DNA from 3 places in the Paenibacillus sp. FSL R10-2782 genome. Region 1 is predicted to be linked to each of the others. Evidence: riboswitches for the same ligand, from Rfam matches in the RefSeq annotation. Region 1 holds a riboswitch; each other region holds the start of a gene.
The links. Region 1 has a riboswitch for cobalamin ahead of NST83_RS24595 (ABC transporter substrate-binding protein). Riboswitches for the same ligand answer to the same signal wherever they lie in the genome.
Positions count from the first base shown of each region.

Region 2: linked by a shared signal. The riboswitch ahead of metE (5-methyltetrahydropteroyltriglutamate--homocysteine S-methyltransferase) and the one ahead of NST83_RS24595 (ABC transporter substrate-binding protein) in region 1 are both predicted to bind cobalamin.
Region 3: linked by a shared signal. The riboswitch ahead of NST83_RS06725 (cobalamin-binding protein) and the one ahead of NST83_RS24595 (ABC transporter substrate-binding protein) in region 1 are both predicted to bind cobalamin.

Region 1 is NZ_CP151951.1:5,404,015-5,408,728, reverse strand. It holds gene NST83_RS24610 (nucleobase:cation symporter-2 family protein) at 1-157, shown strand, start outside; gene NST83_RS24605 (hypothetical protein) at 241-1,311, opposite strand; gene NST83_RS24600 (hypothetical protein) at 1,418-2,233, opposite strand; cobalamin riboswitch at 2,564-2,757, shown strand; gene NST83_RS24595 (ABC transporter substrate-binding protein) at 2,983-4,566, shown strand; gene nikB (nickel ABC transporter permease) at 4,582-4,714, shown strand, end outside.
Region 2 is NZ_CP151951.1:5,176,119-5,180,832, reverse strand. It holds gene NST83_RS23610 (hypothetical protein) at 1-528, shown strand, start outside; gene metE (5-methyltetrahydropteroyltriglutamate--homocysteine S-methyltransferase) at 584-2,902, opposite strand; gene NST83_RS23600 (hypothetical protein) at 2,880-3,104, opposite strand; cobalamin riboswitch at 3,061-3,257, opposite strand; gene nrdG (anaerobic ribonucleoside-triphosphate reductase activating protein) at 3,548-4,045, opposite strand; gene NST83_RS23590 (anaerobic ribonucleoside triphosphate reductase) at 4,042-4,714, opposite strand, start outside.
Region 3 is NZ_CP151951.1:1,454,092-1,458,805, reverse strand. It holds gene NST83_RS06730 (iron ABC transporter permease) at 1-918, opposite strand, end outside; gene NST83_RS06725 (cobalamin-binding protein) at 915-1,919, opposite strand; cobalamin riboswitch at 2,126-2,319, opposite strand; gene NST83_RS06720 (histidine phosphatase family protein) at 2,520-3,269, opposite strand; gene cbiB (adenosylcobinamide-phosphate synthase CbiB) at 3,314-4,285, opposite strand; gene cobD (threonine-phosphate decarboxylase CobD) at 4,275-4,714, opposite strand, start outside.

The DNA of each region.
Region 1 (4,714 bases):
AATGTTCGACCAACTGCCGAGCTTTGCCAAAATGCTGCTGCAAAACGGCATCGTATCCGGCTCGATTACAGCGATTGTATTGAATATCGTTTTAACGAAAAAACAGGGCGAGTCAGTCAAAGGTGTGACGGTGGCGGAGGTTCCGCAAAAGGTTTAATGATTAGGGTTAGGTAAAGACAGCCGGAGAGAGGACGTAAGTCTCTTTTTCCGGCTTTTTGGCATGGGGTTATTCAGAATGATTTATTTGTTCAGCAGCATGAAGTTATTGATAAAACCCTCTTCCTGTATGAAGATTGGAGTTTGGATTTTTGATGTGAAATCATAATAATATACGCCGCTCCCTTCCTCCTGATTTTTCTGGGAGGCACTGCCTAAATAGTAGATGCCCTTGCCGTCCGGGGACATATAGATAAAGCTGCGGGATGAAATGGGTAGCTCTAACTTGGTGCGTTTACCAGTTGCAATATCGACAAGGCTATACTCGGGGTTGCCGTGATTAATGAAACGGGCAGTGACCAGGAGTAACTGATCATTACTGCTGGACATTGACAGGATTTGTTCGTTTTTCAGTGTGATGACAGGCCGCTCTTGTTTGGTTTCGTTGTTGATTTCTGTAACAGTATAGTTTGTGGGCGTTGTGAACGTATTTTTCTGTGAAGCAATGTCCGACTGTTTATCTTGCTCTTTCTCTGAAAACTGTGTATTGTAAACAGTATTTTTTGCGGAATTATAGGCTAGAGACCAGGTGTGCTTATCCTGATTTTCATCATGCAAGAACTGCATTGTATGAGTCGATTTATTATAGAAAATAGTTTTAAGTGTACGTTCTCCTTTTTTGACCGCAGCTAGAACGAGTGGACCTTCTGGAGTCGTTGGTACTATACGATTAATGGCAAACAAATTATCGGAAAGTTGCTCGGTTTTTTTTGAATTCAAATCGAACGAAAATAATTGATCTCCCTTGTTATCAACATCAGCAGAGTAGTAAATCTTGTGATCAGGTAATGACACTACAGAAAGTGGATATTGAGAGGTATAAGGAACATCGGCCAGCTTGGTCATTTTTTTGCTGCTCAAATCATACGTCATGACCCGCATAACCATACCTTTATCTGTATTTTTCCCATTCACATATTCAGTATAGGTCATGGATAGATATTGGCCTTGTTCGAGTGGAGCTGACTTTTCGCCTGATTGGATTTGTTTCGATGGATTTGATTCTGCTGCTGGAGTAGAAGGTGGAGAGCAGGCAGATAATAGAGCTGGAACGAGCAAGGAAATTATAATTAAGCGAATGTCGCTTGTTTTCAAAGGGATACATCCTTTCTAAGACGAGGGATTTAATGATTGAATATTGACAATTTAAATAGGGAAAAGGATAGGACGTAGGCCCTATCCTTCTTTCGATATGAAGATATTAGAACGAATAAAAATATCTTCCCGAAAATGAGAGAGACGAGCTCCATGTCAAGCCTAAATCCTGCACACCAGTTTTCCAAATATCAATAACAGCATCCGGCAGACTTCCATTGTCAGCCTTAGTGAAATCATGGACATTATTGTTATCAATATTTCTTACAGAAATTTTTGTTCCAAACTCTGGATTATCGATAGCCCCTTTTGTTGCACAGTCGCCTCTTTTTAGTGAATTGGAATTTTCACCTGTAGAGTCCGTAAAGTTTGTTCCTCTTCCTGTGCCTTGGACCTTGCCGCTCGATGTTCCGGTAATGACGATTTCATTATTATGTGCCCCGTATGTATAAGACCCTGGTGCTTTGCGTGTTCCGCGTGGTAATGCCTGAAGTGAAACATTATTAGTAGTAATCGCATTTTCCTTTTGATCAGGCAAGATAATATCTTTGATATAACCTTCACCATCATAAATTACTTTTAGACCAGGCTGAGGCGCAGGGTTATCAATATGATATACCGGCAGTGATTTAGCTTCTTCTTTGATTTCTTTAATCAGTGCTTCTTCTTTATCTAGCTCAATTTGTTGTTCAGCAGTGAGTGGGGCAATAGCAGCTAGAGATTTTTGTGGTTCAGGCACAGGAGTTCCTTTTTCTAATACAACCATGTTATTGTTCTCATCAAATTGGATGATTGTACCTGCTAACATTTGGTCAGGGATTTTTTCTTCTTTCTCAGCATGGGAGATTGCTGGACTAACGATTCCCCACGAGATGAATAACGTTGTAGCCAGAATTGCTTGAGGAAGAAACTTTACCTTCATAACAAATTGCCTCCTTGAAATATTTGTAAATCCATAGATAGCATAAGTGAGCTTACAAACTATATCAACCTTTTAATGGTATATATGAATATATTTATCTATATTTTTGTACTAGCAAGGGTCCATTAGTCGGATATATACGACATTTATTGACAGCCTTGCAACGCAAAGTCATAGCTTTGCTCCCCGCTGTATCATTAAAATTTGAATTATTATACGACATTTGTTGACAAGCCTGTAACAACAAAATAAGATAGTTCTAAATCGTAATATAAACGAATAAAGGAAGAAAACAGGTGTGAGCCGGACTACTCTATACACAGGGTTTCGTTGAGACTATGTAGAGAGTGCGTGTTCACTTAAAAGGGAAGTTCGGTAGATTCCGACACGGACCCGCCACTGTATACAGGCATCAGCAGGGGTATGCTGGAGCTTTCAGAACAGCCACTGGAACTGTGAGGAACCGGGAAGGCCTGAGAGATAAGCCTGAAGTCAGGAGACCTGCCTGTTTTAACATCACTGTCAGACCCACGGGATGCTGGGGAGGTGGTTGGGCGTGCTGCATACAGAATGTCTGAAACCGATCCGTTCCCTTCTATGCTTGAGGGGTGGCTTTGAGGTGAGCTTTGGCATTTGATAATGAAAGCATTTCTGACTGCTGATCAAGCGGTCGGGGATGCTTTTTTTGCGCTAGGTATTTGTGAATGACAAGATATTTGCGAATGACAAGACAGAGGGGGATAAATAAGATGATAAGCAATCGTAAAAAGCCTTCATGGTTCGTAGGTACAGGGGTGCTGCTGCTACTGGCAGTTATGGCTCTGGCGGGATGCTCCACAACCAATAAAACGGTGGAAAGCTCCGGTAAGGGTGAGAATGCATCGACACAACAAGCCAAAACGGACAAAAAGCTGGTGATGGCGTATACGTGGAAGCCGTCAGGTGTTGACCCGCATGGCGATAATAGCTGGGATGTTATGCGTTCTGGTGCAGGCGAGACACTTATCCGTTTGAATGAAAAGCTGGAGCCAGTGGCTTGGCTGGCCAAGGAATGGAAGCAGGACAGTCCCACAGTTTGGACGTTCAGCTTGCGGGATAAGGTCACCTTTCATGATGGAAAGAGTATGGATGCGGAAAAAGTAAAAGCTTCTCTGCTGCGATCCATCGAGAAAAGCCATCTGGCAAAGGATTTGCTGGACGTGAAGTCCATTGATGTAGCTGGTCCGCTGGCGTTGAAAATCACGACAAACCAGCCGAATGCAGCGCTGGTATCCAATCTGGCTGATCCATCCACGATTGTACTGGATGTAGCGTCCATGAAGGATGAGCAGAGCTACCCTGCGATGACAGGTGCTTTTAAAATTAAAGCGTTCAACAAGGATCAATCACTGGTCGTAGAACGTTATGACGGATATTGGGGCGAGAAGGCCCGGCTGGCTGAAGCAACGATGAAGTTCATCACGGATGGCAATTCGAGCCTGCTGGCGCTGCAATCCGGCGAAGTAGATGTAGCGACCGATATTCCGGTGGATAACGCGGAGGTATTGAAAAAGAACGATAAGCTGCAAGTGCTGTCGGCTCCCTCTTTGCGCACCCATATGATCGTGTATAACATGGAGTCGCCTGTGTTCAAGGATGCCGTTAACCGCAAAGTAGTGGACAGCCTGATACCGCGTGCATCCATTGTGAGTGCGATCATGAGAGGCTATGGTACGGAGGCAAGCAGCCCATTCCCGAGCATTCTCCCCTTCGGCAAGGTGGAACGTAAAGCGCTGGACGGCACGGCGGAGCAGTTGTTGACAAAAGACGGCTGGCAAAAGGATGCCCAAGGTACATGGACCAAGCAAGGCAAGCCGTTCGAGGTTACGTTGCTGACCTTCCCTCAGCGTCCAGAGCTTTCGGTCATGGCTGAGGTGATTCAGAGCCAGCTGCTGAAAGAGGGCATCCAGGTGAAGATCCGCAAGGTGGAAAATATCGACGACGCGCTAACCAAAAACGATTGGGATTTTGCCATGTACAGTATGCTGACTGCCCATACGGGGGAGCCGCAATATTTTATGGACATGTTTTATTCCTCTAAAAGCGAAGCCAATGTAAGCCGTTATAGTTCCAAACCGCTGGAGAACCTTCTTGGCAGCTTGAAGCTGGCGAAGGATACAGCGCAACGTAATGCTGTGACACTGCAAGCGCTGGATATCATTAATACGGATTTGCCGCAGTCGTTCATTGTTCATCCGGACAATGTATTTGGGGCGAAAAAAGGGGTAAAGGGCTTCACGCCGCATCCGATTGAGTATTACTACATTACGGCGCAATCCGATATTGCGGAATAACGGGCTGCATACCCTATGATTCGTTTTATCCTGGAACGTGTGGCGCAGTTGATCATCATTGTGTTTGTTGTATCCACGCTGACGTTTGTGCTGATGAGGCTGGCTCCCGGCGACCCTGCTACCATTCTGCTCACCGCGCATAATGTGC
Region 2 (4,714 bases), 230 kb from region 1:
TGGGAACGCTGGTATACGGAGCTGGATCAGGATGATGAGACTTGGGATGTATCAGAGGAAGTCGTGCTTCGGGGCACGGTACAACTCCATTTTTGCGGACAGGACTCGGAGGTGGAGATAGAGTTTATTGTTTCTGCCGATTCCGAGGAAGAAGCACAGGCCGTAAGAGAGCCTAAGCAGGAACAAAAAAAGACATGGGAGCAATATATGGCACATGGGTCAGACATTCATCCTCATGTGCTGGAAGCGATACACCATTACTATGTAGATGTAGTGGAAAAATACCGGAATGCTTATATCTCATGGGGAGAAGACCCGGATGAATATGCGCCTTATGTGGAACGCTTGGAACAACTGCTGGAACGGCTACAGCCCGTGTCTATACTGGTTCCTGACTCAAAGGAAGAGGATGAGCTGTATTTGAATTTTAGCTGTTCATGGGATAGAGAGCATGGCTTGGGTGTACATATGAAGCAGGGAACACCCGAGCATATTCAAGGGGCATACACATTATATGATTTGGAATAGAATCCCCTTCCGGCGTCGAGGGAAAAAGGGAGCCGGGAAGGGGAGGGTATAGAAATTAGCTGGATGCAGCCAACGAATCTCTGGCTGCTTGAGCGGCCAGCACCATTTGCCGCAATGCGGCGACGGATTCATCCTTGGTGCGGGTTTTCAAGCCGCAGTCTGGATTGACCCAAAATAAATCAGAAGGCAGTACGCGCAGGGCACGCTGTATCATACTCAGCATTTCAGACACATCGGGAATGCGCGGGCTATGGATATCATATACGCCCAGACCGATGCCCTTGTCGTACACCTGATCCTCAAAGCTGACAATCAGTTCACCGTGGCTACGCGAGGTTTCAATAGAAATGACGTCGGCATCCATATCGGAGATGGATTGGATCATATCCTGAAATTCGGAATAGCACATATGCGTATGGATTTGGGTGGCGGGATCAACGGTTGCTATTGTAACAAGGAAGGCTTGAACCGCCCACGCCAGATAGGCTTGCTGCTGTTCTTTTTTCAGTGGAAGCCCTTCACGGATCGCGGGTTCATCGACCTGAATCATGCCAATCCCCGCTTGTTCCAGTGCTTCTACCTCTGCCCGCAGGGCCAGTGCTAACTGTAAAGCAACCTGACTGCGAGGAATATCATTACGCTCGAAGGACCAATTCAAAATCGTTACCGGACCTGTCAGCATTCCTTTGACTGGCTTGGAGGTCAACGATTGGGCGAAGGCCGTTTCTTCCACGGTCATGGGTTGATCGAACGACACGTCTCCGTATATAATCGGAGGTTTAACACACCGGGAGCCGTAGGACTGCACCCACCCGTTTTGTGTAAAGGCAAAGCCTTTCAGCTTTTCGCCAAAAAATTCAACCATGTCTGTCCGCTCAAATTCCCCATGTACGAGCACATCAATGCCAATGTCCTCCTGAATATCAATCCACTCCTTGATTTGCTGCTGAATGAACGTCCGATACTGCTCAGCAGACCACTCCCCTTTGCGATAATGCAGACGGGCTTTGCGAACCTCGGCGGTTTGCGGAAAGCTGCCAATCGTCGTCGTAGGCAATGGAGGCAGCTTCAGCTTGTCCTGCTGGATCACACGACGCTCAGCGAAGGGAACGCTGCGTGACTGCGGCTCTTTCGCCAGTAGAGCCGCCATATCGGCAGCGGTCTGTACTCGTGCCGCTGAGCTGTTGAAGCGGGCTACCGCGTCCGCACTCTGCCCAAGCTTGGCAAGTGCCGAGGGTTCGCGTTTGCCAAGCGCAGCGGTCAAAGCTGCGATTTCTTCCAGCTTTTCATCAGCAAAGGCCAGCGCTTGCATCAGCTCCCGGTCCAGCTTGTGTTCGGCTTCCAGACTGACTGGCACATGCAGCAGACTGCATGATGGCTGCACGATGAGCTGCGCAGCAGTTGTTTGCTCCGCCAGTTGCCCAAGCAGCGCCGCCACGACGTTCAGATCGGAGCGCCATATATTACGCCCATCAATGACCCCAGCGGCTAGTGTTTTCCCTGCGGGGAAGCCATGGCGGAGTACCTGCTGAAGGTTTTCGCCATCATCATGCACAAAATCAAGACCTATTCCCTGTACCGGGAGCGTGGACAGGCGCTCATAATGATCCAGACTGCCAAAGTAGGTTTGCAGCACGATATTTAAGGATGGAGCCGCTTGGGCCAAAGCCTCATAGGCCTCCTGAATAATGTCCAAATCCTCTGCCGGGAATGAGGTGGTCAGGACAGGCTCATCCACCTGCACCCACTGAACGCCTTCCGCAGCCAGCTCAGACAGGACGCGGGTGTACAGTGGCAGGAAACTTCTCACGATGGCGGCCAAATCCTTGCGGTCATAGCCTTTGGACAGAGCAACGAACGAATAAGGACCGATCATGACGGGCTTACCCTCAATGCTCAGTTCCTGTTTCGCTTCACGATAAGCCTGCAACGGCTTATTCTCGGTGAACACCGGGGTTGCATTGGCCAATTCGGGCACGATGTAGTGATAGTTGGTATTCAGCCATTTGGTCATTTCACTGGCGGTGGCACCCTTTTGTCCACGGGCTATCCCGAAATAGATGGATAGGGGAACAGGTCCGTCGGGACGATAGTTGAACCGTTCCGGCACCAGACCGAACATCACGGATGTATCAAGCATGTGATCATAATAGGTAAAGTCTCCGACCGGAATTCGATCAATTCCCTTGTCACGCTGCTTGCTCAGATGCTCCAGCCGCAATCGTTTCATCTCGGTATGCAGCTCGCTCTCATCGATGCTGCCGTTCCAGAAGCGTTCCAGTGCTTTTTTCCATTCCCGGTTTCCGCCGATACGCGGATATCCCAGACTACTGCTGGTCAGGCCAGGCAATTCAGGCACTTGAGTAAATGACATGTACTTTTCCTCCTAGGCTGGTAGCCAGTTTATTTTTGCGTACAAAAAAAGACATTCCTCCCCGGGTGTAAAAATGAGTATGGGAAAGAATGTCTCCGTTATTTAAAAATAAAAATTCGGCGACTGCTCTTAACACCTCCCTATCTCCCGTAGGTACTTGCGATGTTGTTAAAATAGGCAGGTCTCCTGACTTACGGATCATGACTTTCAGCGCTCCTTCCCGGTCTTTGGACCAGTGGGTGTACCAACAGCTGAAAATTCCCCGTTTACAGTGGCGGGACCGCGCCGGACTTGCACCGGCTTCCCTTTTAAGCCTGAACTGAATAGAACAGGCACCTATCTCCAAGCTATGCGATTGTGGTATGACGAATATTTATGCACTCGTATACTTGTTCACCATCATAAGTGAAACTTGCGGGATACGCAATAGAAACTCCGTTTGAACCTGTAATGAAATGATTAAGTTCATGGAAGCTGATTCAAGGTTTATTAAAAGCGTTCTGATCATCAGTACGCTATTGGTGTCCCCGATCTGAAGCATCTTGAAGTACAGGCCTTCTCCATTACACACAAAAAAGACAAGCCCTCCCCATAGGGAATGGACTTGTCTTAGGGCATAACAGCTTATGCGAGTATAACATCGCCTTAGGCTAATGTAACTATAGATCCTGCCTGAATGCTGGCTTTCACATCCACCAGTCGTTGATTGCGGCTTCCCCGGAAGGGAAGGGTCAGATCCTTTTGCTGTTCTACAAAACGACCGTCCACAATCACATCACACAGCAGCGCCAGCTCCCGGCGTGCCTGATCCGTAAGCAGCTCCTCATAGCAAAAGCCCGTATAGGCCCACACGGTTCGGTCCGGGCAGGTTGCGCGGAAATTGCGCACAAACTGCGAGCATTCCGCTGCTGAGAAAAAAGGATCTCCGCCGCAAAGGGTTAACCCGTCCAGCAGTGGATTATCTGCGATGTCACGGATGACTTCCTGCTGCCGTTCAGGTGTGAACGGTTCACCTGCGCGGAAGCTCCATGACGAGGGATTGAAGCAGCCGGGGCAGGCATGGCGGCAACCGCTAATGAATACGACGGTACGCAGGCCATGCCCTTCGTTCAGAGATTCTGGAATGTAGCCGCACAAATTCACCGATGCTTCACCCGGTCACGCACCTCAGCCTGTTTCGCGGCGTTGAAGCGAACGGTATAATCACCTGTCAGATATCCCGTTACCCGGCGCAAACGCTGAAAATGCGTATGTTCTTCATCAGCACCGCATTGGGGACAGCTTGTCCCGATAATGCCCTCGTAGCCGCATTCTGTGCAGCGGTCTACCGGATGATTGATGGAGAAGTACCCAATGTTTTGATGGAGCGCGTATTGTACAATTTTAAGAAACGCCTCCGGGTTATTCCGCGCATTACCATCCAGCTCTATGTACGAAATCGCACCAGCGTTGCACAGATTATGAAATGGGGCTTCGAGGCTGATTTTACGGGCAGCCGGAAGCGTATAGTACACGGGAATATGAAAAGAATTCGTGTAGTATTCACGGTCATTCACACCGGGAATGACTCCGAAATCACGCTGATCCAGCAACGTGAATTTGCCGGATAGACCCTCGGCAGGCGTAGCGAACAGCGTAATATTAAGGTTATGCAATTCACTCATCCGGTCGCAGTAGACACGCATGGAAGCTATGATTCGCTCCGCCTCGCGGTATACAGCGTCATCCTCCCCGTGGTGTTTGCCGTACAGTGCCTTCATGCACTCAGCTAACCCGATGAACCCCATAGAAAGCGTACCGTGCTTTAGTACG
Region 3 (4,714 bases), 1.7 Mb from region 1:
ATCGGCCCAAGCCATAAAAATAGCCCCGCCCAGCGCAGATAACGGAACGATCATCCGATAGTCAGGACCCGTCACCAGACGGATGATATGCGGTACAACGAGTCCTACAAAGCCAATCACTCCACATACCGAGACTGCCGCGGCTGTCAGCAGCGTGGATACGATGAGAACGGATAGCTTCGTTGCATCTACATGAACCCCTATATGAGCTGCCTGACGTTCACCCAAAGCCAGAATATTCAGTACTCGTGCCCGGTTCCATAGAAACACCAGTCCAATGATCACATAAGGTAAAAGAATGCCCGTATATGACCAGCCGCGCAGACTGAGGCTTCCCATCGTCCAGTACAATATTTCATTGACTGTCTCCTTCGACATAGCTGTCAGAAAGGAAACGACCGCTCCCAGAAAAGACTGCATCACCACGCCCGATAAAATGAGGCTCTGCGTCGGAATTTTGCCGCCTTCCCTCGCCAGCGTCAGCACCATCCACAACGTCAGCATTCCGGTCGTAAATGCCACCAGCGGCAGTGTCCATACGCCTACAAACGAAAATTGAAGCCCCCAATAAATCAGTACCGCTGCCCCTACCGAAGCCCCCGAGGATACCCCCAGCGTGTACGGATCAGCCAGCGGATTGCGCAGCACACCCTGAAATCCAGCTCCCGCCAGCGCAAGCGCTGCGCCTACCAGCATACCCAGTAACACACGCGGCAGTCTGACCTTCAAAATAATCTGCTCTGTGGATGTATTCCAATCCGGTGTGACCGTCTCACCTAACCACGGCAGATGGTTGGCCAGAATACCCGCGATTTGGCTGACGGGAAGCTTGGCCGAGCCGATGCCGAGACAGAGCAGCAGCGTCAGCAGCAATAAGGCGAGGCCTGCCCCTCCAAAGCCGATCAGCCTACGATTCATTTGAAAATTTCAGGATACACGCCCTTGGCCACTTCCTTGAGACCTTCCGTTACGCGCGGACCCGGACGACTGATCAAATTATCATCCACGGCAAACACCCGGTTGAGACGAACAGCTGATATTTGATCCCACCCACTACGGGCTTTGATGATATCGCCCAGTGTCTGGCCTGTTTTGTCGTCCTTGACATTTTTGCTGTATAAAATGACGTCCGGATTGGCCGCTATAATATTTTCCTCACTGATCTGATACCAGCCTTTTTGCGTTGCAGCCACATTTTCGCCGCCCGCCAAAGAAATCAGCTCGTCCATAAACTCGCCCTTGCCGACCGTCCAGCCGGGTGAAAATTCGACGTAGACTCTCAGCTTTTGCCCTTTACCGATATTTTTAACACCGTTTTTCACTTCCGCTACATCGGCTCTCATCTTGTCGGTTACCGCTCTCGCTTCTTTCTGATGATCGGTAATTTTCCCATATAGTTCGATGTTAGCCATGACATCTTCAACCGTTTTCGGCTCGGTTTTAAAAATCATAATTCCCAGGTCACGCAGCTTGGTTGTCGCCTGCTCACTGAGTGATATCCCTGCAAAAACGACTTCCGGATTCGCAGCAATGATCGCCTCTTCATTCGGCTTCATTATGCCGCCCACTTTGGGCTTCTTCGTAGCTGCTTCCGGGTAATCCGAATAGTCCGATACACCGACAATTTCCTTATCCAGTCCGATGGCGAACAGCGCCTCGGTTTCAGCCGGAGAGACGGAAACGATTTTGTCCGGCGCTTTTTTGAATGTAAACTCCTGCCCGGTCGCATCCTTAATGGTCAGCGGGTAGACCGTTTTGCCCGGAGGCTCCTGAGCGGTTGCCGTCTGTCCCGGTTGCTGTGAGGCTTGATCCCCTTTATTTTCAGCGTTCTTTCCGTTAGCTCCACATGCACTCAGCACAACCGCCAAGACCAGAGCCAATAAGCCTGTAGTCCAGACCTTTATTCTATTCCCTGCCATGATTTACACCCCTCCATATAAATTCTTTTAAGAGCGTCACTTGAACATCATCCGATATCTGCAAAATCCAGCCTTCTTTTCCTTTCAAAAAACCCCTGCATCCTCAGATAAGGACACAGGGGTCACGTTAGCGCAGATCGTACGCAGGCGGCAGTTTCTTCCGCATGGACAGTCACTGCGAACACGTCATCCTTTCCTCGAAGGACTATGGTGACAGGCAGACGGGCAGGTATCCTGACTTACAGAAACATGCGACAGCCTGCTGCTCCTTCATAAGCTTGTGGCACATAAAGCAGAGCGGGCTGGCAATTTTCCATTTACAGTGGCGGGACCGCGCCGGATTTACACCGACTTCCCTTTTAACAGCGCACCGGAAAGAACCCGAGGGGTTCATCCCACTGCGCCGACCTCGTCTGCTGGATATTTGATGTAGTGCTGGTCAAGCCGTTCTTTTACTTGATGATTATAGGTTAAAAAAGACTGGCTTACAACCCAAACCGCCTGTTAACCTGCCCTATGTCTGTGACCATGAGAAGTATATAGGTAGTTAGTTTATCCCGGTTTTTCAAGAGTAGCGAATGCGGAGAAGAGCTATAAACATCATGTCTGCTCGACCAGCCATCCGGTGAATTTGTGCCCTGTAGCCAAATCCAGATGCGATGTTGTAGAACGGGTAGTGGTTAAATCTTCAAGCAGCTTTTGCGCCAACCTCAACTGAATCGTAATGGCCGCTCCCGGCTTCGGATTCAGGCTCCAAAAATCATGCCCCGGTACCAGCATACAAGCCAACTGACGAATCACTCCCCCATGCGTAACGACCAGAACGGAAGGCGGAGCATCAGACAATTCTGTTTTCTGAACATCCATCATTTTAGGCCACTCATACAAAGAGCCTAGAAATTCACCAAGGCGGTTCACAAAGTCTTTCCAGGGCTCTCCACCCGGCGGCGTAACCCTTTGCGGCTCATTAATCCACGCGCGGTACAACGCCTCATCCTTGAGCATGTCATACGTTTTTCCATCCCATTCCCCAAAATGAAGCTCTCTCAGACGTGGCTCCATGATGGCAGACCAAGCAGACATATTATCTGGTTTCAGTTCCGATTCTGGCAAAATGATCTGCAAGGTCTGACGACAACGTATCAAGTCACTGCAATAGATTCGGGCAAAGGAATATCTCTGTAATTTTTCCCGCAAAGGCTCTAATTCCTGCTCTGCTCCCGGTAGCAAGCCCAGATCGGAGTGCCCCAGATATCGACGTTCCCTGTTCCATAAGGTTGTGCCGTGACGTACCAGCACAAGCTCCAAATCCCATGGCGGATGTTCTGTAAAATCATGCTTCAAGGTCATCTCACTTCCTGCTCTATTCCCAGTGTTCGGTGCGTCACGCTTCATCACTGCGTCCACCCCAATGCATAGCATCCGGCGGACACGAACAGACACAATCCCGCAAACATGCTGGACACGGCAAACATCAGCCGGATCGTATGTCGGATATCATCCGGCTCCGTCGGTCGTACCTGCTCTCCCATATATGCACGGAAGGAGCGCACGCCATGATATACATTATAGCCCCCGAGGCGAATTCCCAACGCACCCGCAACTGCTGATTCTGGAAAGCCACTGTTCGGACTGGGATGCAGCCGCGCATCTCGCCTTACCGTACGCCAGCTACGTCCAGCATCATGCCGATAAATCCACGCCACTACTACCAGCATCCCCGCTGTCAGGCGTGCCGGGATGTAATTAGCGACATCATCCAGACGTGCCGAGGCCCAGCCCAAATGCAGATACTTTTCATTTTTGTAGCCAACCATGGAATCGAGGGTATTCACGGCACGATAAGCCAGCGCTAAGGGTGCTCCCCCGATCAGGGCATAAAAAAGCGGGGAAATAATCGCGTCCACGATATTTTCAGCCACTGTTTCGACGGTACCGCGTACAATCTCAGGCTCATCAAGCTGCTGCGTATCCCGCCCGACGATCATCCCCAGCTCCCGGCGTGCCACAGGCAGGTCACCCGCCTTCAATTCCCGATAGACTGCCATTCCCGCGTCCTTTAGTCCTTTGGAAGCAATCGTGGTGGCGATCAGCACCATTTCCGCGCCGATAGACAGCCACGGATGAATCCAGGCAAGCCAGCGCAGTAGCGCCCAGGCAAGCGCGAAGGAGCCGCCCACCACAATTAGTGGCAGCAGCAAGCCAGCGCGTTTCAAACCACGGTCACTGTGAACCCGGCGGCGAATCGCCTTTTCCAAGGCAGAAATGGCATGTCCCATGCCGATGACCGGATGTGGCAACCACCTCGGATCGCCGATCAGCCTGTCCAGAAGATATGCAGCCATCATGATCAAGCTAACTGTCACGCCGCCGTTCCTCCTCCAGCACTTCACCCAATACAGACAGTAGCATACCGTTGGCTTCCGCGTCCTTGACCGCAATTCGAAAATGGCTCGTCGTTAGCCCCGGGTACATGGCACAGCTCCGTATAAGAATCCCGCGCTGTCCAAGCGCCTGTTGAATGGCCGATGCGCTCCACGTCCCCGGCGCCCGTGCCAGCACGTAATTCGCTTCACCGGGGATGACACCACAGCCCCATTCCGCCAAAGCGGTCAGCAGACGACTACGTTCCGTAGCAATCAGCTCCTGCGTGCGGCGCTCATACGCCTCACCGCTTCGCAAACATGCCTCACCAGCCAGCAACGCCAGTCCGTTCACGCTCCAGGTTACCTGCTTGGCCGTCATTCGCCGGATATAATCCGGATGAGCAACCGCGTAGCCCAAGCGCAAGCCTG